DNA from 3 places in the Winogradskyella sp. PC D3.3 genome. Region 3 is predicted to be linked to each of the others. Evidence: riboswitches for the same ligand, from Rfam matches in the RefSeq annotation. Region 3 holds a riboswitch; each other region holds the start of a gene.

Region 1 (6,978 bases), 1.7 Mb from region 3:
TGCATATAAATCATAAAACTGATCATCCTTTAAATTATCTATAAATAAGATACTTTCACCTGTACTTTTCATTTCTGGCCCTAATTGTTTATTCACATTAGGAAACTTATTAAATGAGAATACTGGTTGCTTAATAGCGTAGCCTTCAAGTTGCGGATTAAAGTTAAAATCGGTTACTTTTTTCTCTCCCAACATAACTTTAGTTGCATAATTTACATAAGGTTCTTTATAGGCTTTTGCAATAAAAGGAACGGTACGTGACGCTCTAGGATTGGCTTCAATAATGTATACAATATCATCTTTTATAGCAAATTGTATATTAATTAACCCAATAGTATGCAATGCTCTTGCAATGGTATGAGTATGGTCTATAATTTGTTGCATCACTAAATCGCCTAAATTAAAGGCTGGTAATAAGGCGTTACTATCACCAGAGTGAATACCACAAGGTTCAATATGTTCCATAATACCTATGATATGAACATTACCATCGGCATCACAAATGGCATCAGCTTCTGCTTCAATAGCTCCATCCAAATAATGATCTAATAACAATTTATTTCCAGGAATTGATTTTAATAAATCAATAACATGAGACTCTAGCTCTTGTCTATTAATAACAATTTTCATCCCTTGCCCTCCTAATACATAAGAAGGTCTTACTAAAATTGGAAAATCTAAAACATCTGCAATTGCTAAAGCTTCATCTGCTGATTCTGCAACATCAAATTCAGGATAAGGAATATTATTCTCTTTTAATATGTTTGAAAAACTACCTCTATCTTCAGCTAAATCCAAAGATTGGAAGCTGGTTCCCATAATTTTAATACCATAACGCTCTAATTTTTCAGCAAGTTTCAAAGCGGTTTGTCCACCTAATTGTACAATAACACCTTCTGGCTTTTCATGCTGAATAATATCATAGATATGTTCCCAAAATACAGGCTCAAAATATAATTTATCAGCAATATCAAAATCCGTTGACACCGTTTCAGGGTTACAGTTAATCATTATAGTTTCATAACCACATTCTGCAGCGGCTAAAACACCATGTACACAACAATAATCAAACTCAATACCTTGTCCTATTCGGTTGGGTCCCGAACCTAAAACAATGATTTTCTTTTTATCTGAAACGATACTTTCGTTTTGCACATAAACTTTACCATCTGCTGTTTCTACTTCACTTTCGAAAGTGGAATAATAATATGGTGTTTGCGCTTTAAACTCAGCAGCACAAGTATCTACTAATTTAAATACACGATTAATATTAAGTTCGCTTCGTTTGTTATAAACTTCACTTTCTAAACACCCCAACATATGTGCTATTTGTCTATCTCCATAGCCTTTTTGCTTGGCTTCTAGCAATAACTCACGTTCAATGGTATCGATTTTAAAGGTAGAAATCTCTTTTTGAAGTAGAAATAATTCTTCGTATTGCTTTAAAAACCACATGTCTATTTTTGTGATTTCGTGAATACGACTCAAAGGAATTCCCATAGCAATCGCATCATAAATAACAAATACACGATCCCAACTGGCGAAAGTTAATTTCTCAATTACAGTATCATAATCTTTATACCCTTTACCATCTGCACCTAAACCATTACGTTTAATTTCTAATGATTGTGTCGCTTTATGTAAAGCTTCTTGAAACGAACGACCAATAGACATCACTTCACCTACCGATTTCATTTGTAACCCTAATGTGCGGTCTGACCCTTCGAATTTATCAAAATTCCAACGAGGAATCTTTACAACAACATAATCTAAAGTAGGTTCAAATAAAGCTGACGTTGATTTTGTAATCTGATTATCTAATTCATCCAAATTATAACCAATGGCTAATTTCGATGCTATTTTAGCAATAGGATACCCCGTTGCTTTACTCGCTAATGCTGATGAACGTGATACACGCGGATTAATTTCAATGGCGATTATTTCTTCTTCGTCATCAGGACTCACAGCAAACTGAACATTACAACCACCTGCAAAATCACCGATACTACGCATCATATGGATGGCCATATCTCGCATTTTCTGAAAAGTTTTATCAGATAGGGTCATTGCTGGTGCTAATGTTATTGAGTCACCTGTATGAATTCCCATCGGATCCATATTCTCAATCGTACAAATAATTACGACATTGTCGTTTTTATCACGTAATAATTCGAGTTCGTATTCTTTCCAGCCTATTAAAGCTTTATCAATCATTACTTCATGGATTGGAGAGACTTCCAAACCACGTGTTAATAATTCATCGAAATCGTCTTCTTTAAATACAAAAGAAGCTCCTTCACCACCTAAGGTGTATGATGCTCTAATAACCAATGGAAAACCAAACTCTTGTGCTATTTCTTTTCCTTTAAGATACGAAGTAGCAGTTGCTTGAGGTGCCATACCAACACCAATTTTCAACATGAGTTCTCTAAATTGTTCTCTATCTTCAGTAATATTAATGGCGTCAATATCTACACCAATAATATCTACATTAAAATCTTTCCAAATTCCTTTTTCATCAGCTTCAATACAAAGATTTAAAGCTGTTTGCCCACCCATAGTAGGCAAAACAGCATCAATCTGCGGATGCTCTTTTAAAATCTGGATTAAAGATTTTGTAGTTAATGGCAACAAATACACATGATCTGCCATAGTAGGGTCAGTCATAATTGTTGCTGGGTTAGAATTAATAAGGATGGTTTCAATCCCGTCTTCTCTTAATGATCGCAGTGCTTGAGACCCAGAATAGTCAAATTCGCAGGCTTGCCCAATTACAATAGGACCTGAACCGATCAATAAAACAGATTTGATGTTGTTGTTTTTTGGCATGAGACTTTATGTTTAGTGAAATTGCAAATGTGTTCCATATCGCATTTGCAGGTGCAAAAATAGTTATCAATAGGATACAAAAAAAGGCGTTACACCTAAGTAACGCCCTAATATATTAACAATTGTTAATCATTATTTTTTATGTCTTGTTTCTGTAGATACAGACAATTTCTTTCTTCCTTTAGCTCTTCTACGTGCTAAAACTTTTCTTCCGTTAACAGAAGCCATTCTTTCTCTGAAACCGTGCTTGTTTTTTCTTTTTCTCTTTGACGGTTGAAACGTTCTTTTTGGCATGTCTTATATTTTTATAAACTAATAATCTTTTTTGAACATTGAGAGGTCTCTCAAAACTGCGTGCAAATATACAACAAGTTTTCACTTTAGCAAGAAGCAAAAGAAAATTTTTGAATAGATTTTAAACTCTTAGATTTTATTATCTTTGCGCTCTGCAAAAATACACAGAAATATGTTTAATAAAAATATAAAATTAGTCATTGCCGCATTAATTATAGGTTACGGCATATATCAATTCACTGAAGGTTATATTGGTAATGGAATAATGTACCTCCTACTATCTACGATATTCATTTTTCTTTACTTTAAGAATGAAATCATTTTACTTTCATTTTTAAAATTAAGGAAACAAGATTTTGTTGGTGCTAAAAAATGGTTAGACAAAATAAAGAACCCTGAAAGCGCCTTAGTCAAAAAACAACAAGGTTATTTGAACTACCTTAATGGAATTATGGTTTCACAAACCAATATGAACGAAGCTGAAGCTTATTTTAAGAAAGCGATTAGTTTAGGTCTATCCATGGACCATGATTTAGCAATGGCAAAATTGAATTTAGCTGGAATTGCTTTTTCTAAACGCAGAAAACCAGAAGCTCAAAAACTTTTAGCTGAAGCTCAAAAATTAGACAAACGAGATATGCTTGCGGAACAAATCAAGATGATGAAGGATCAAATGAAAAAAGCTTCTATTCCAAAACAGCAATACGGTCAGCCAACATCTGCAAGACAAAATAGAAGAAGTAGACGCTAAATTTCTACTATACTTTCTTTTTTAGATATACTGGTTGAAAGCTTATTACTAACATTGTTGAGACAAATAAGATAAGCAGATACCACGTGTTTTGCATTAAATCAAAGTAATCTATTCTCCCTTCTGAAAAGCTCAGAATCATTAATACCTGCGCTCCATAAGGAAGTATCCCTTGCGTTATACAGGCAAAAATATCTAAAATTGAAGCTGTTTTTCGGTTATTTAAACCATAGTCATCATTAATTGTTTTTGCAATGGCCCCCGTTATAATTATAGATACGGTATTATTTGCAATAGCCATATTTATGGTACTCACCAATGCTGCAATTCCAAATTGAGCAGACGTTTTACTTTTTATAAAAACTTTAATTTTAGTTAAAATATAATCTATACCACCATTTTTTTCTACCAAAGCAGCCAAGCCTCCGGTTAATAGCGATAGTAAAAATATCTCTGTCATGTTAGTAAACCCTGTATATGCAATTCTTGTGGATTCCATAAGGCTAAAGTCACCATCAAAAACCCCCAGAATACCTGCAGAAATGATTCCTAAAAAAAGCGTAACAAATACATTAACTCCTATGACAGATAATAGAATAACTAATACATAAGGTACTATTTTCAGCACAGAATACTGATATATGACGTCTTCTAAAGCACTAGAATTTAAATTAAATCCTTGAACTGCTAAAATCACTACTGTAATTAATGCTGCAGGAAGCGCTATTTTAATATTTTCTTTAAACTTATCACTCATTTTACAATCGAGAGACTGTGTTGCTGCAATAGTTGTATCTGATATTACAGATAAATTATCACCAAACATAGATCCGCCTAATAATGCACCACAAAGAATCGCTAACGATATATCACCTTGGCTAGAAAAACCAACTACTATTGGAGCTAAAGTCACTATTGCACCTACTGAAGTTCCCGTTGAAATGGATAGAAAAGCTGAAATCACAAATACACCTAAATAGATATATTGAATAGCAATATAATCCATACCAAGATTTACGATGGCGTCAACACTACCTGTGGCTTTTGTAATTGCAGCAAATGCCCCTGCTAACAAATAAATTAGACACATGGTTAATATTTTATAATCACCACAACCTTTTAAAAGCGTTCTTATTTTAGAATCAATGGATTGTTTAAACATTAAGAAAGCCACAACAATACCTACTATAACGGCTATTGGCGCTGGTAACACATAAAAGTCATCTTTATAGATTCCTATACCTAAAAAGGTCAATACAAAGACTAATAATGGAATTAATGCGGTAAAATTTGCTGTTGAATTTTTCGAGGTTTTCATTCTTAGGGTTCATAAAAAAGAAGACCGAAAGCAAATACGGTAGAAAATTATGTTAACATTTTTTCCAAAGTATTGGCTTATCATTTTAGCACCTTGCTTGTTAATGCAGGTTGCTATCTCCTTTTGAGATTCTTGATAATTTTATTTAAGTCCGCAAATATAGAACATATAATTATAGCTCCCTTAACCGTTATGTTAATTGATTCTTATAAACAGAAGAATAAAACCCATAAATTATAATAACGGTGCCATCAGACGTGCGGTAGCTTCAATCATTTTTGTACGCTTAGAGCGATTCTGCCAGGATTTTAATTCTAACTTTTCACAATGCTTTAAATCATCCTTAAAAAATTGTGTGAGTTCACTACTAATGTTCTTATCGTAAATTAAAGCATTGACTTCAAAATTTATATTAAAACTTCTGTAGTCCATATTAGTAGTTCCAATGGTACTAAACACCCCATCTACAACCATCGTTTTTGCATGAATAAATCCTTTGGTATATTGATACACCTCTACCCCTGCTTCTAAGAGCATTTCTAAATAAGAATTTGTGGCATATTCAGCAATCCATGAATCTGATGTTTTTGGTACAATTATTTTTACTTTAATATTACTTCTAGAGACCACCTGAAGTGCTGTAAGAATTTCAGAATTAGGAATAAAATAAGGAGTTGTTATATAAATATGATCTTCAGCATTAGTTATAGCAACAAAAATAGCTTCCATAATATTAGACCAATCTGTATCTGGGCCACTAGCAGCAATTTGAAGAGGCACATTAGCCTTAGAATTGTGTTTTGGAAAATAGGCTTTAGAAATTTCTAATGTTGAGCCATTAACAAAATCCCAAGTCGTGAAAAACAATATTTGAAGCGGTTTTACAGCTTCTCCAACCAATCGAATATGCGTATCTCTCCAATACCTATCGTTATTGGCATTGACATAATTATCAGAAATATTGATTCCACCTACATAACCAATTTTACCATCAATGACTATAATTTTGCGATGGTCACGATAATTCATCTGACCAGTAAATCTCGAAAACAAAACAGGCATAAACGCTTCTATTTCTACTCCACAATCCTTTAATTTTCGTTTCATTTTAGACGAAATAGAACTTCCTACATCATCAATTACAATTCTAATCTCTAAACCTTCACTTGCTTTTTTACATAACAAATTAAGCACTTCAGTACCTATTTTGTCATCCTTAATCACAAAATATTCGAGATGAATGTGATGTTTTGCCTCCTTTAAATCTTTAAATAACAGCGCAAACTTGTTGTCACCATTTTTAATAAGCCTTACATCATTATTAATCGTTAATTTCGATTTTTCGCTATTATATAATAAGGGAATTAACTTTGATTTTTGATCGAGTAAATCATCAACTTCATTAATATCTTTGGTATCTAGCTCTAGTTCCTCTTGAATTTTCTTAACAATAGACTGATTTAGAACATTTTTTCTACTGAATATTTTAATCTTCCGGTATTCTTGTCCGAAAAAATAATACACAATTATTCCTAAAAATGGAAACGCTAATAAGCCTATGATATAACTTAATGCTTTTGTGGGATTAAGTTTTTTAAGTAAAATAGTTACAACCGCAGATAAGGCAATGGTATAATTGAGAACAATTAAAACTTGCCAAATATGATTTTTAATAAACTCCAAAAATTATGGATTGGTGTTGTAATACCCTTTCTCAGGAATTTCTATAAAATACGATTTTCTAGAACTGTTATTTAAATGCGGTTCTCTTAACCAAGGGTTATGA
Region 2 (6,978 bases), 1.1 Mb from region 3:
TTGAAATTTAAGTTACCTAAAACAAGGTTCAGTGGAGTGGAGGTGGTATCTGTTGCAACAGCTGTAGTGTCGGTAGAAGCAAAAGCATCAATTAGAAATTGAAAGTTATAACCTTCAATGCTATCTTTTCTAATCACATTGGCACGCAAACCATCCCAATCTAAAGCATCAACTCCTATGCCATTACCTCTTATAATTTTAATTAGAGGGATATTAGCTTCCAATGATTTTGAATAAACTAAAGTGTCCCCTTTTTTGTCTTCGAGATATAAACCATCGAGTTGTATATCACCGTCAAACGTAATAAAGAGTTTTTCTATAGCAACTTTAGTTCCGGTTTTATCTGAAACGAAGCTAACGGCTTTTTCAACAATAATAGATTGTCCCCAAGGACTACGAACAAAAAGAATCACCAAAAATAAAAACACAAGAATTCCTAGCAGTACGCGTAAGGTTCTGCGCAACCAACGAAATTTTCGTTTTCTTGGTATTTGGGGTGCTGTGTCTTCTGTTTTGTTCAATACGTAAAAATATACGAGTAAAAGTATTACAATTGTCGTTATTGCTAATAATATTAACGCTCATACTTTAATTTTAGCTAAAATTAAAACGTAAAAAAGCCAAACAGATCGTTTGGCTTTATATTTATAAAATGTAAGTGTGTTCTACGCAACTTGCTGTACTAATTTTTCCTTTGATTTCAATGCCGTCGAAAAAATAGGTTTCAAAAAGCGTGCTAATTGGTCAAATTCTATTAAAAAAGCATCGTGGCCGTGTACGGATTTAATTTCATGAATATGAACGTTGTCTTTCACTCCTTTTAAATCTACATAAGTATTCCAGTTTTCATCCGCTTTAAAGAACAAATCAGAATTAATGGTGATGATATGAATATCACTTTCAATTTTTGAAGCGACTTCTAAAAAATCAGTTCTGTTTCTTGTAATATCAATAGTGCGCAAAATTTGATTCATCAGTTTATAAGCCGCAACCTGAAAACGATTGTCTAGAGCGTTGCCATGATAACTCAACCATGATTCAATATTGTAAAGGGCATCGTTTTTCTTAGTACGTTCAAATTTTTGTGTTAACGATTCTGGTGTGCGATATAAGGTCATGGCGTGCATTCTAGCATCCACTAGTGGTTGTGAAGAATTATTCAATATTGCATCTTGAATGTGGCAATTCGCAATGACCCAATCTGTCGATTTCCAGTCGGTCGCAATAGGAATTAAATGTTGAATTAATTGGGGTTTTAATGCGGCTAATTCCCATGCAATTCCACCACCTACAGAGCCTCCAATTACGGCAAATAAATGTTCAATTTCTAATTGCTCTATGGCTAAAGCAAATAGTTTTGCAATATCTCTTGCTGTAAAATCTTTGTAATTTTCAATGCAGTTTTCTGCAATATTATCGTAGCCATTACCAAGAATATTAAAGGCTAAAATAGTATAATCATTAGTGTCAATACATTTGTCGTCTCCAATAATATCATTCCACCAGCCGTCTTCTCCAACCACATTTGAGTTTCCGGTTAGGGCGTGGTTGACTAAAATTATGGGTGCAGAATGTAATGCTTTACCAAAAGTTTGGTAAGACAATTTAGGATTGATTGTCTTACCACTTTCAGTAACGTAATTAGTTAGGGTTATGTAGTGTAAATGTGCCATTACAAATATTTATATAGCTGTATATTCTTTTTCTACGGAAATTTTTAAAGGTGTCTTGTTCTGTAAATTATCTTTTACAGGACAACGTTCTTCAACAATTTGAAGCCATTGCGTTAAAACTTCAATACTGGCATCGGTCTCTGGAATAAGATTGAGATTAATGGTTTTAAAGCCTGCGCGTTCTTTGGTAGATGTCCCTAGAAATCGATCAGGATTTAATTCCCCTGTTACTTCAATCTTTAAATTTTTAATTGTAAAACCTAATTCCTTAGCTACCAAATGTCCAACAACATTGGCACAACCAGCAAAGCCTGCTAAAATGTATTCTACAGGATTGGCATCTTCATCGGTGCCACCTAAAGCTTCCGGTTCATCTACAACTAAAGTAAATTGTCTTGTTTTTCCTATAAATTGGGTTGCAGAAGTACTGTCTCCTACAACGGAGAATTTTAAATCACTCATGTTTTTGTCTTTTTAGTGTTGAATACTATAAAACAGATGTCTTTAGAATTAAAGACATCCATTTTACTTCACAATTTAAATTTAATTTTGAAGGGCTTTTTTCTGTTTAACAACAGCAAAAGCTTCTTTTAAATCATCTTTTAAATCTTCTATGTTTTCAATACCAACAGACAAACGAATTAAATCTTTAGTAACACCTGTGGTTTCTTGCGCTTCGTCACTTAATTGTTGATGCGTTGTACTTGCAGGATGAATGATAAGTGATTTTGTGTCTCCAATATTGGCTAATAATGAGAATAGTTTGGTCGTATCGGCAATGGTTTTTGCAGCTTCGTAACCACCATCCACTCCAAAAGTGACGACGCCACTTTGGCCTTTTGGTAAATATTTTTTAGCAAGTTCTCTGTATTTGCTGCTTTCAAGTCCAGGGTAATTCACCCATTTGACTTCGGGTTGAGACTCTAACCATGTTGCTAATTCAAGGGCATTTTCACTATGTTTTAAAATACGTAGTTCTAAAGTTTCTAAACCTTGAATAATTTGAAAGGCGTTAAATGGACTTAAGGCTCCACCGTAATCTCGTAGACCTTCAATTCTAATTTTTGCTATAAATGCAGCTGCTCCTATGGCTTCGCTATAGACTAAACCATGATAACCTGCAGATGGCTCTGTAAATTCTGGGAATTTTCCGTTAGTCCAATCAAATGTTCCGGCATCAATGATGATACCTCCAAGTGATGTTCCGTTTCCAGTGATATATTTGGTTAAGGAATGAATAACGATGTTAGCACCATATTCTATTGGATTTAATAAATAAGGTGTAGCCACGGTATTATCTACAATTAAGGGCACTTTATGCGCTTTCGCTCCTTTTGAAATTGCTTCAAGATCTAAAACATCTAATTTCGGATTCCCTAAAGATTCTACAAAAAAGGCTCTTGTGTTTTCTTGTGCTGCTTTTTTAAATTCTTCCGGATTTGACGCATCAACAAACGTTGTAGTAATACCATGTCTTGGTAAGGTGACGCTTAATAAATTGTAGGTGCCACCATACAAACTACTCGACGCGACAATATGGTCTCCTGCTCTTAAAAGCGTTAGCAAGGTTGTTGCAATTGCTGAGGTTCCAGAAGCCGTAGCCACTGCTGCAATTCCTCCTTCTAGCGCTGCTAATCGCTGCTCCAAAATGTCGTTTGTGGGATTGTTTAGTCGTGTGTAAATAAAGCCAGGAACCGAAAGGTTAAATCGTCCGGCTGCATCATCGGAATCATTAAAGACATACGATGATGTTTGGTAAATAGGAACAGCTCTTGTTCCTGAAGTTTGACTGACGTCGTGACCTGCGTGCAACGCTTGTGTTGCGAATTTTTGTGTACTCATTTTTCTAAGTTTTTGAGTTAATAAAAGATTAAACCAAAAGCCAAATAAGCCTCATGTGTTCTTTGAACGTGAAGCGTACTTAATAGAAAAATATTAAAAAGAAAATGCTAATTACAGATGGGTAATTAGTCTTGAGTTATCTATCCAATTTTCCGATTAATGAATCGGATAATTAAGTAGAATTTAGCACCTTCTTAGTAAATCTAAGGGTTGCTAAGGCTTCATAGGGTCATTCCCTCCACCTTTCTTGATAACATTTCAGTAAGTGTTTGAACTTTGTGAGCACAAATATTGCAACACAAAAATTGGAAATCCAAATTATTTGTAGATTTTGTGAGTTTTTTATGAATTTCGTAGAATTATGAACTTTTCTTTGCTAAATACTTAATTTGGATGATTTCGCTAACAGGTTTGTTTTCGATTTTGCTTTCTAGCCAAGAAATAATATCGAGATATAAAAAGGCGCGTCGTTCGTACGGATGGTCTTCAAAAGTCTTTAGTGTTTTGTGTAATTCTTTAAACGCATTTTTAAGATCGTGTGGGTAAATATCCTGAAGTCCTCTAATGAATTTTATCATTTCTTTTTGCACTTCATGCAGGTCATTCATCTTAATTAAAAACTTGTACGTGCTTCGTAAAAGGGTTTCTAAATGGTAATCTAGTCCAGCTTCATAATGCGCTACAAGGTTTAGAACTCTCGAAAAACAGAGTAAGTCTTCGCGCATTGAAAGTGTTTTGTTTGAGATAATTTTATCTAAGTATTTTATACAAGCTTTGTTATTTCCGGCTCCAAATTGTAAACTCGCAAACTTATAATAAAAAACCATTTTATGGTGAGGGTCAATTCTGTCATTAAACGGAATTAAGTCGTTTTCAATTTTTGGAATTAGATGAAGTCCGTCTTCAAAACTACCATCAATAAAGTGTTGGTTAATGCTGTGGAAATTGGTGTATAAAAAAACAAGAGTAGCTACATTTTCATCGGTTGGAAACGTCGATTTTTGAACAGTCGCTTCAAACTCAGAGAATTTTTCTAAAAATTTTGGTTTGTTACCAATAAAAACGAGTGCTTCTAAAAGGTAATTATTGCCTTTGAGGAAAAATACAGGATTCAGGTTAATCATGCTTGGATTTTGATAAAATAAATCCACCCATTTTGAAGCGTATTTGTAGCAATTCAAAAAATCTTGAAGCAAAAAGCTTTGCCATAAATTGGCTTTATAAAGCCATAGTTTCTCTCTAAATCCTAATTTTTCAATATTAACTTTTGGAAGGCTTTTGTTAAAATAATTAATGACCATATTGGCTTCTTCCTCATTTCTTATATAGCCTGTTTTTAGAATAGTACTATAGAGTTGTAGTGATAAATTAGAGAGTTTACTGGCGATAACATTAAGTGCACTTAGTTCTTTGGCTTGTATGGCTAGTTCGTCCGCTCGGGTGCTAATGCTTCGTGTGATGTATTGAGATTCAATTAATTTTTCAAGCTCTACAATCTCAAAAGCTGAATTTTTTTCTTCGTTAATAATTGCGAGCTCCTTGGCCTTATCTAAAATTTTTAAGCTTTGTTTATATAAGCCTTTGTGATACAAAATAGAAGCAAAATCGAGTTGTTCTCTAATTTGTGAGCGTACATTTTGATGTGATGGGTTGAGCTTAAGACTGATTAAAATTTGTTTATATAAATGCGCTTTGACATTGGCAAGTTGTTGCTTTTTTACGATGCCACTTTTTAAAATAAAAGCTTCATTGTAGGTTTTAGCTTTGTCCAAAAGATTGAATAAATTCAAGAATTTAGAATCTGAATTTACTCCAAGTCTCCCTACGTAAAGTTTAAATTGCCGTTTTTCGGATTTTGTTAAGGACTTTACAAGTGAAAATAAATTATCTTTTTGGTCTTTAGTTATCAATAGAAAATAGATTTATAAATCTGTAAATCAGTTATTTAAAGTATATTTTGGCGACTGAACATCGTAAACTAACTATATCAATAATGTTTAAATCTAAATCAAAACATACATTCGTTAGACAATACTATAAAATATATTTTGATATATGTCAAATAACAACATACAAATCTTCGATACAACACTTCGCGATGGAGAGCAAGTTCCGGGTTGTAAACTCAACTCAGAACAAAAAGTAGTCATAGCAGAACAGTTAGATCAACTTGGGGTGGATGTGATTGAGGCAGGATTTCCGGTCTCTAGTCCAGGTGATTTTAAATCGGTAGAAGCAATTTCAAAAATTGTTAAAAATGCGACTGTTTGTGGATTAACTAGAGCCGTAGAAAATGATATAAAAGTAGCGGCAGAATCTTTAAAGTATGCTAAAAAGCCAAGAATTCATACAGGAATAGGAACTTCAGATTCACATATCCTTCATAAATTCAAATCGAACAGAGAGGCGATTATTGAGCGTGCTTTTGAAGCGGTAAAATATGCAAAATCATTTGTTGAAGATGTTGAGTTTTATGCTGAAGATGCCGGACGAACAGATAATGAATATTTAGCAAGAGTTTGTGAAGCTGCCATTAGAGCAGGTGCAACAGTATTGAATATTCCGGATACAACTGGGTATTGTTTGCCAAGTGAATATGGTGCAAAAATAAAATACTTAAAAGAAAATGTAAAAGGTATTGAGAAGGCTATTCTGTCTTGTCATTGTCATAATGATTTAGGCTTAGCAACAGCAAATTCTATTGAAGGTGTCATTAACGGAGCGCGTCAAATTGAATGTACCATCAACGGTATTGGTGAGCGTGCAGGAAACACGGCTTTAGAAGAAGTAGTGATGGTGTTAAAGCAGCATCCTTATCTTAATTTAGACACCAATATTAATACATCAATGCTATTCGGAATGAGCCAGTTGGTTAGCGATAGTATGGGGATATATACACAACCAAACAAAGCGATTGTTGGAGCAAATGCTTTTGCGCATAGTTCTGGGATTCACCAAGATGGTGTAATAAAAAATAGGGCAACTTACGAAATTATCGACCCTAGAGATGTCGGTGTTACGGAGTCGGCTATTGTGTTAACTGCAAGAAGTGGAAGAGCAGCCTTGGCTTACAGAGCAAAAAATGTAGGTTATGAACTGACCAAATTACAGTTAGATGATGTGTATGCAAACTTTTTGAGTTTTGCAGATCGAAAGAAAGAAATCAATGATAATGATATTCATCAAATTATCGAAACGAGCAATGTGTATCAACAAATAATTTCAGCATAAGATAGATGGGTAAAACATTATTTGATAAAGTTTGGGATTCGCATGTGGTCAGTACTATAGAAAATGGGCCACAAATATTATATATAGATAAACATTTAATACACGAAGTAACAAGTCCGCAGGCTTTTAACGAGTTAGAAGACCGTGGTATTCCTGTTTTTAGACCCAATCAGATTGTGGCTACAGCAGATCATAATACTCCAACACTACATCAAGATCAACCGATAAAAGA
Region 3 (6,978 bases):
CGGTGACCAATCAATAAATTCTTCCAATTTAGTGATGTCAAAATCTTCTATAACTTGAATGCCTAATTGTTTTGGTTTTACAATTTCAGAAGTATTCCAATCAATCTTAAACTTGTTTTTTCGAGCTTCAGTAAGCGTTAAATATTCTTTTTTTCTGGTTCGTTTTAAGAATTGTTCTCTAAACAAATCATACTCTTCACGAATCTGATTTTTATATATTATGCTATCTGATTTTAGTAAATCGCCAACGACAGTTACCGCTCTCGAGGCATCATTAATATGTACCACTGTATTGTTATAGTGCGGTGCAATTTTTACAGCAGAATGCGCTCTAGAGGTTGTTGCACCACCAATAATAAGTGGGATTTTTACATTCTGTTTTTCGAGTTCTTTAGAAACATAGACCATTTCATCTAGCGAAGGCGTAATTAAGCCACTTAAACCAATAATATCTACTTTTTCTTTAATGGCGGTTTCAATAATTTTTTCTGGTGGTACCATAACACCAAGGTCAATGATTTCGTAATTATTACAACCTAACACAACGCTTACAATATTCTTTCCAATATCATGAACATCACCTTTTACTGTCGCCATTAAAATTTTACCAGCGAACTCTTGTTTGCCGTCTTTTTCAGCTTCAATAAACGGTTGTAAATAAGCGACGGCTTTTTTCATTACGCGAGCCGATTTTACCACCTGAGGCAGAAACATTTTACCGCTTCCAAATAAATCGCCAACCACATTCATCCCAATCATTAAATGACCTTCTATAACTTCAATGGGTTTGGCGGATGCCAATCGTGCTTCTTCAACATCTTCCAAGATAAAGGCATCAATACCTTTTACTAAAGCATGTGTAATTCGATTTTGCAACGGATGACTTCTCCATTCTAAAACCTTATCCTCGTGTTCCTTTTTTTGTCCTTTTACCGATTCGGCGAAATCTAATAAGCGTTCTGTAGCATCCTCACGTCTGTCAAATAAAACATCTTCAACACGTTCTAATAAATCTTTGTCGATTTCATCGTAAACTTCTAACATGGTTGGATTTACAATGCCCATATTCATACCGTTTTTAATGGCATGATATAAAAAGGCAGAGTGCATGGCTTCACGAACGATATTGTTTCCTCTAAACGAAAACGACACATTGCTCACACCTCCAGAAACGTTAGCATATGGTAAATTTTCACGAATCCATTTGGTCGCTTCAAAAAAGTCGAGCGCATTTCTGCGATGTTCCTCCATACCTGTGGCTACTGGAAAAATATTAGGGTCAAAGATGATGTCTTGCGCAGGAAATTGAAGTTCGTTCACTAAAATATGATAGGAACGTCTACAGATTTCGATTCGTCTGTTGTAAGTGTCCGCTTGGCCGTCTTCATCAAAAGCCATTACCACAACTGCGGCTCCGTAACGTTTGATGAGTTTGGCGTGGTGTTTAAATTGCGCTTCGCCTTCCTTTAAACTTATAGAGTTAACCACGCATTTTCCTTGTGCAACTTGCAAACCAGCTTCAATGATTTCCCATTTAGAACTATCTATCATTAAGGGGATTCTAGAAATATCGGGCTCTGAAGCGATGAGGTTTAAAAAGGTCGTCATGGCATAAACCCCATCGAGCATCCCTTCATCCATATTAACATCTAGAATTTGTGCGCCTCCATCGACTTGGTCTCTGGCAACTTCTAAGGCTTCATCGTATTTTTCTTCTTTAATTAACCGAAGAAATTTTCGAGAACCAGTTACATTGGTGCGTTCTCCAATATTAATAAAGTTACTGTCTGGCGTTACCACTAACGGTTCTAAGCCAGATAAGGTTAAGTATTTCTTACAATCAGATTCTGCCATTATGCTAATTCTTGTATTAATCTTGGTTTGTAGTTTTTTGCGACATCTGCAATGGCTTTAATATGCGCGGGACTAGTGCCACAACAGCCGCCAATAATATTGATAAGGTTATTTTTAAGGTAGTCTTCAATATAGCCTTGCATTTGTTTTGGTGTTTCGTCATATTCTCCAAAAGCATTTGGTAATCCCGCATTTGGGTGTGCTGAGGTATAGAAATTCGTTTCGTTAGATAAACGCTGTAAATACGGTTTTAACTGTTGCGCGCCAAGGGCACAATTAAAGCCAACACTTAATAAGGGAATATGTGATATTGAGGTTAAAAATGCTTCTACGGTTTGTCCGGATAGGGTTCTTCCTGAAGCATCCGTTATGGTTCCAGAAACCATAATTGGAATAGCAATATGGCGTTCTTCTTTGACTTCTTCAATGGCAAATAAAGCGGCTTTTGCATTTAAAGTATCAAAAATAGTTTCCACTAAAAGTAAATCGGCACCGCCATCAATTAAGGCTTCTACTTGTTGTTTATAGGCAATACGTAATTCGTTAAACGTAATGGCTCTGTATTCTGGGCGGTTAACATCTGGTGATAAACTTGCGGTTTTGTTTGTTGGTCCAATACTACCTGCAACAAAACGCGGTTGATCAGGATTTGCTTTTGTGAATTTATCTGCCACTTCTTTGGCGATTTTAGCCGATTCAAAATTCAATTCATACACCAAATCTTCCATGTCATAATCTGCCATGGCAATGGTGGTTCCAGAAAAGGTATTGGTTTCCACAATATCAGCACCAGCTTCAAAATATTTAGCGTGAATTTCAGCTATAGCTTTTGGTTGGGTTAAGGATAACAAATCGTTATTGCCTTTTAAAGGAGATGGGTAATCCTTAAAACGTTCGCCTCTAAAGTCTTCTTCCGAGAAGTTATATTGTTGCAACATGGTTCCCATGGCTCCATCTAAAACCAAGATTCGTTTTTGTAATTCGTCTTTTATTGTGCTCATAATATGTATGTGTTCTCGATACAATTTTATTCCGATGTCATAAAATCACTCGAACTGACCTTAGTTTTCTAAAGCCTGTTTTAAATCGTTAATAATATCTTCAGGATGTTCTAAACCGACAGAAATTCGTATTAATCCTGAAGTGATGCCGGTTTCTAATCTTACATCTTCTGGGATTTTAGCATGTGTTGTTGATGCTGGATGTGTTACAATAGTTCTAGTGTCTCCTAAGTTTGCAGATAGTGATAATAATTTAATGGAGTTTAGAAAGTTTCTACCGGCTTCAATGCCTCCTTTTATTTCAAAAGCCACAACGTTTCCGCCTAATTTCATTTGTTGTTTGGCTAATTCGTATTGCGGGTGTGATTTTAGAAATGGATATTTTACAACATTCACATTCTTATGAGACTCTAAAAAGGTAGCAACTTTTAAGGCATTATCACAATGTCTATCGACTCTAACTGCTAAGGTTTCTAAACTTTTAGATAACACCCAAGCGTTAAATGGAGATAAAGCAGGACCTGTATTTCTAGAAAACAAATAAATTTTCTGAATTAAATTGGAACTCCCCACAACAACACCTCCTAAAACGCGGCCTTGGCCATCCATTAATTTGGTGGCAGAATGAATGACTAAATCGGCACCAAATTTTATAGGTTGTTGTAAATATGGTGTTGCAAAACAATTGTCGATAATAAATATAAGTCCATGCTTTTTAGCGATATCTCCTAAACGTTGTAAGTCTAAAATATCTACAGCAGGATTTGTTGGGCTTTCTGCATAAATCACTCTGGTATTGGGTTGAATTAGACTTTCAATGGTATCTAATTCATCCATTTTAAAGTAGCTCGTTGCAATGTTCCATTTTGGCAATATGTTATTAAATAGGGTTTGCGTAGAACCAAAAATACTACGACAAGATACAATGTGATCTTCAGAATTTAATAAGGCTGCAAATGTTGAAAATACAGCAGACATACCAGAAGCAAAGGCGTAACCACGTTCTGCACCTTCCATTTTACAAACTTTTTCTACAAATTCAGAAGTGTTAGGATTGGAATAGCGACTGTAAATATTCCGTTGTTTTTCGTCTGCAAAAGAGGCACGCATATCTTCAGCATCTTCAAAAACATAACTCGATGTGAGGTATAAAGGGCTTGAATGTTCTAAGTATTGCGAACGTTCAATCTGTGTACGTATAGCTTGTGTTTCAATGTGTTTGGAACTCATTTTCTAATCATTTGATAATATCAAAAAAACAAATACGTCGTAGACGCAATTTTCTAGAAAATGTTATAAAGAGTAGTAATTACAGATGAGTAATTAGGTTTGGTTATCTATCCAATTTCGCGATAAATGAATCGCCAATTAAGTAGAATTTAGCACCTTCTTAATAAATTTAAGGGTTGCTAAGGCTTCAATGGGTCTAATCCCTCCACCTTTCTTGATAACATTTCAGTAAGTTATTTGAACTTTGTGTGTTACAATATTCCGAAAGAAAATAGGATTACACAAATTTTATTCACTTTATTTTAATGGAAACATATTGCATTTTAATTGTAACTTTGGTTTTCCCAAATACAATAATTATGTTAGAAAATTTCTGGTTTAATGTGCAATATGGCATGAACCATGTTTTAGATATTAATGGCTATGACCATATTCTTTTTTTAATGGTATTAGCTGTGCCTTATGTTTTTAATGATTGGAAGCGCGTTCTTTTCTTAGTAACAACATTTACCTTAGGTCATACATTATCATTGGTTTTAGCGGCATATGGTATTGTGAGTATTAATGGTGAATTAGTAGAATTTTTAATACCAGTTACTATTTTAATTATGGCACTTTATAACGTGTTTACGGCGGGTAAAAAATCGAAAAACAATAAAATAGGATTGTTGTTTTTTACCACTTTATTTTTCGGAATTATACACGGCTTAGGTTTTGCAAGAGAGTTTAAAATGTTTTCAGGACAATCGGAAAATAAATTGGAACTTCTTGTTGAATTTGCTTTAGGGATTGAACTTGCTCAAGTTATAATTGTCTTTATAGTCTTATTTATAGGGTTTTTATGTCAAACAGTCTTTAGATTTTCGCGGCGCGATTGGGTTATGGTGATTTCTGCTGTTGTAACGGGCTTGGTTATTCCTATGCTCATAGAAAGTGATTTTCTAAAATAAACCAAAAAGTTTGGTAAAACTTTAACGAGAAGTAAATGGCTTGTAAAATACTATCCCTTTATCTTCGTTACTAACAACATAACCTCTGTTTAATACTAATATTTAATGCCAAAAACAAAACAGTTACGTTACGATAAAGCTTATTTACGTATAGCACAAGAATGGGGTAAACTATCCCATTGCAAGCGAAAACAAGTAGGAGCTCTTATAGTTAAGGATCGAATGATTATTTCTGATGGCTATAATGGTACACCAACGGGTTTTGAGAATTATTGCGAAGATGATGAAGGCTACACTAAATGGTATGTGTTACATGCTGAAGCCAATGCTATATTAAAAGTAGCATCATCTACACAATCTTGTAGAGGTGCAACCTTATATATTACATTGTCTCCTTGTAAAGAATGTAGTAAGTTAATTCATCAGGCAGGGATTGTAAGAGTTGTTTATAATCAGGATTATAAGGACTGTTCAGGAGTTGATTTTCTGAAAAAGCAGGTATAGAATTAGAACTTATTGAAGATTTAAATACAGATTCCCATTCTGATGGGAAATAGTATGGCAACAAAGAATAAATACATACCATTAATTATCGGAGTTGCAATTGGGGCTGGTGTTGTCATGGGAGGAAAATTGAATTTTTCGGATACTTCAGATAACCTCTTTACTACCAATAGCAAAAAAGATAAACTCAACAGGTTAATAGACTATATCGATTATGAATATGTAGAGGATGTCAATACGGATAGTATTGTTGACGTTACGGTAAATGGGATTTTACATAATTTAGATCCACATTCCACTTACATTCCTAAGGAAGACTTAGAACGAATTACCGAAAATATGAAAGGTGATTTTGTTGGTATTGGTATTAACTTCTACTCTTATAATGATAGTATTGCCGTTATTAAACCTACCGAAGGAGGACCAAGTGAACGTGCTGGTATTATGAGTGGTGATCGTATTCTTTTAGCTGATGGAGATACGCTTTATGGACCTAATATTTCTAACGAAGTTATAGGGGAAAAGCTAAAAGGTGATAAAAATACAGATGTAAAACTTACCGTTTATAGAAAAGGTGAAGAAGAATTATTAGAGTTTGAAATCAAACGAAAAGCTATTCCTATTAAAAGTGTGGATGCGGCTTATATGCTCACAGATGATTTAGGGTATATAAAAGTGAATCGTTTTGCTGAATCTACTTTTAGAGAATTTAAGTCTGCATTAGATGAATTAAAAGATCTTGGAGCAACAAAACTTGCGTTAGATCTACGAGATAATCCGGGTGGTTTTTTAGGAATTGCTGAGCAGATTGCAGATGAATTTTTAGAAGACGATAAACTTATTTTATTTACAAAAGATAAACGAGGGAAAGAAGAGCGTATTTATGCTACAAGTAGAGGAGACTTTGAAGAAGGGGAACTTTATATTCTAATCAATGAAAATTCGGCGTCAGCAAGTGAAGTTATTGCAGGCGCACTTCAGGATAATGATAAAGGCATTATTGTTGGAAGACGCTCTTATGGTAAGGGGTTGGTACAGCGAGAAATGGCTTTAGGCGATGGTAGTGCTGTACGCTTAACCGTATCTAGATATTACACACCCACAGGACGTTCTATTCAAAAACCCTATACCAATGGAGATAGCGAAAGTTACTATAATGATTATTATAAACGTTTAAGAAATGGGGAGTTAGCCGATGAAGAAAGCATCGTTGTTGATGATTCCTTAAAGTTTACAACTCCAAAAGGGAAAGTGGTTTATGGAGGTGGAGGTATCATTCCAGATGTGTTTGTTCCTGTAGATCGATTGTTTGATAATGAAACTATAAATTATCTAAGACGACGCGGTCATTTTGGTTATTTCGTTTTTGAAGAATTAGATAAAGATCGCACGTTGTATCAAGATATTACGAAATACGATTTTATTAATAATTTTGAAGT

Evidence for each region. Region 3 has a riboswitch for S-adenosylmethionine ahead of ACXGSQ_RS01795 (trans-sulfuration enzyme family protein). Riboswitches for the same ligand answer to the same signal wherever they lie in the genome.
Region 1: it holds a riboswitch for S-adenosylmethionine, as region 3 does, so the genes downstream of both, ACXGSQ_RS09180 (Na+/H+ antiporter NhaC family protein) here and ACXGSQ_RS01795 (trans-sulfuration enzyme family protein) in region 3, are expected to answer to the same signal.
Region 2: it holds a riboswitch for S-adenosylmethionine, as region 3 does, so the genes downstream of both, ACXGSQ_RS06280 (O-acetylhomoserine aminocarboxypropyltransferase/cysteine synthase family protein) here and ACXGSQ_RS01795 (trans-sulfuration enzyme family protein) in region 3, are expected to answer to the same signal.

Annotation. Positions count from the first base shown of each region.
Region 1 covers NZ_CM135962.1:2,122,800-2,129,777, reverse strand. The annotation lists gene carB (carbamoyl-phosphate synthase large subunit) at 1-2,829, opposite strand, end outside; gene rpmH (50S ribosomal protein L34) at 2,962-3,123, opposite strand; gene ACXGSQ_RS09185 (DUF2892 domain-containing protein) at 3,296-3,874, shown strand; gene ACXGSQ_RS09180 (Na+/H+ antiporter NhaC family protein) at 3,882-5,192, opposite strand; SAM-I-IV-variant riboswitch at 5,241-5,336, opposite strand; gene cls (cardiolipin synthase) at 5,427-6,875, opposite strand; gene ACXGSQ_RS09170 (lytic transglycosylase domain-containing protein) at 6,879-6,978, opposite strand, start outside.
Region 2 covers NZ_CM135962.1:1,463,179-1,470,156, forward strand. The annotation lists gene ACXGSQ_RS06265 (translocation/assembly module TamB domain-containing protein) at 1-521, opposite strand, end outside; gene ACXGSQ_RS06270 (alpha/beta fold hydrolase) at 666-1,673, opposite strand; gene ACXGSQ_RS06275 (OsmC family protein) at 1,683-2,135, opposite strand; gene ACXGSQ_RS06280 (O-acetylhomoserine aminocarboxypropyltransferase/cysteine synthase family protein) at 2,217-3,515, opposite strand; SAM riboswitch class I at 3,649-3,772, opposite strand; gene ACXGSQ_RS06285 (hypothetical protein) at 3,875-5,422, opposite strand; gene ACXGSQ_RS06290 (2-isopropylmalate synthase) at 5,571-6,746, shown strand; gene leuC (3-isopropylmalate dehydratase large subunit) at 6,752-6,978, shown strand, end outside.
Region 3 covers NZ_CM135962.1:407,519-414,496, reverse strand. The annotation lists partial or broken gene metH (methionine synthase) at 1-1,854, opposite strand, end outside; gene ACXGSQ_RS01800 (homocysteine S-methyltransferase family protein) at 1,854-2,855, opposite strand; gene ACXGSQ_RS01795 (trans-sulfuration enzyme family protein) at 2,916-4,085, opposite strand; SAM riboswitch class I at 4,186-4,309, opposite strand; gene ACXGSQ_RS01790 (HupE/UreJ family protein) at 4,445-5,035, shown strand; gene ACXGSQ_RS01785 (deoxycytidylate deaminase) at 5,141-5,539, shown strand; gene ACXGSQ_RS01780 (S41 family peptidase) at 5,594-6,978, shown strand, end outside.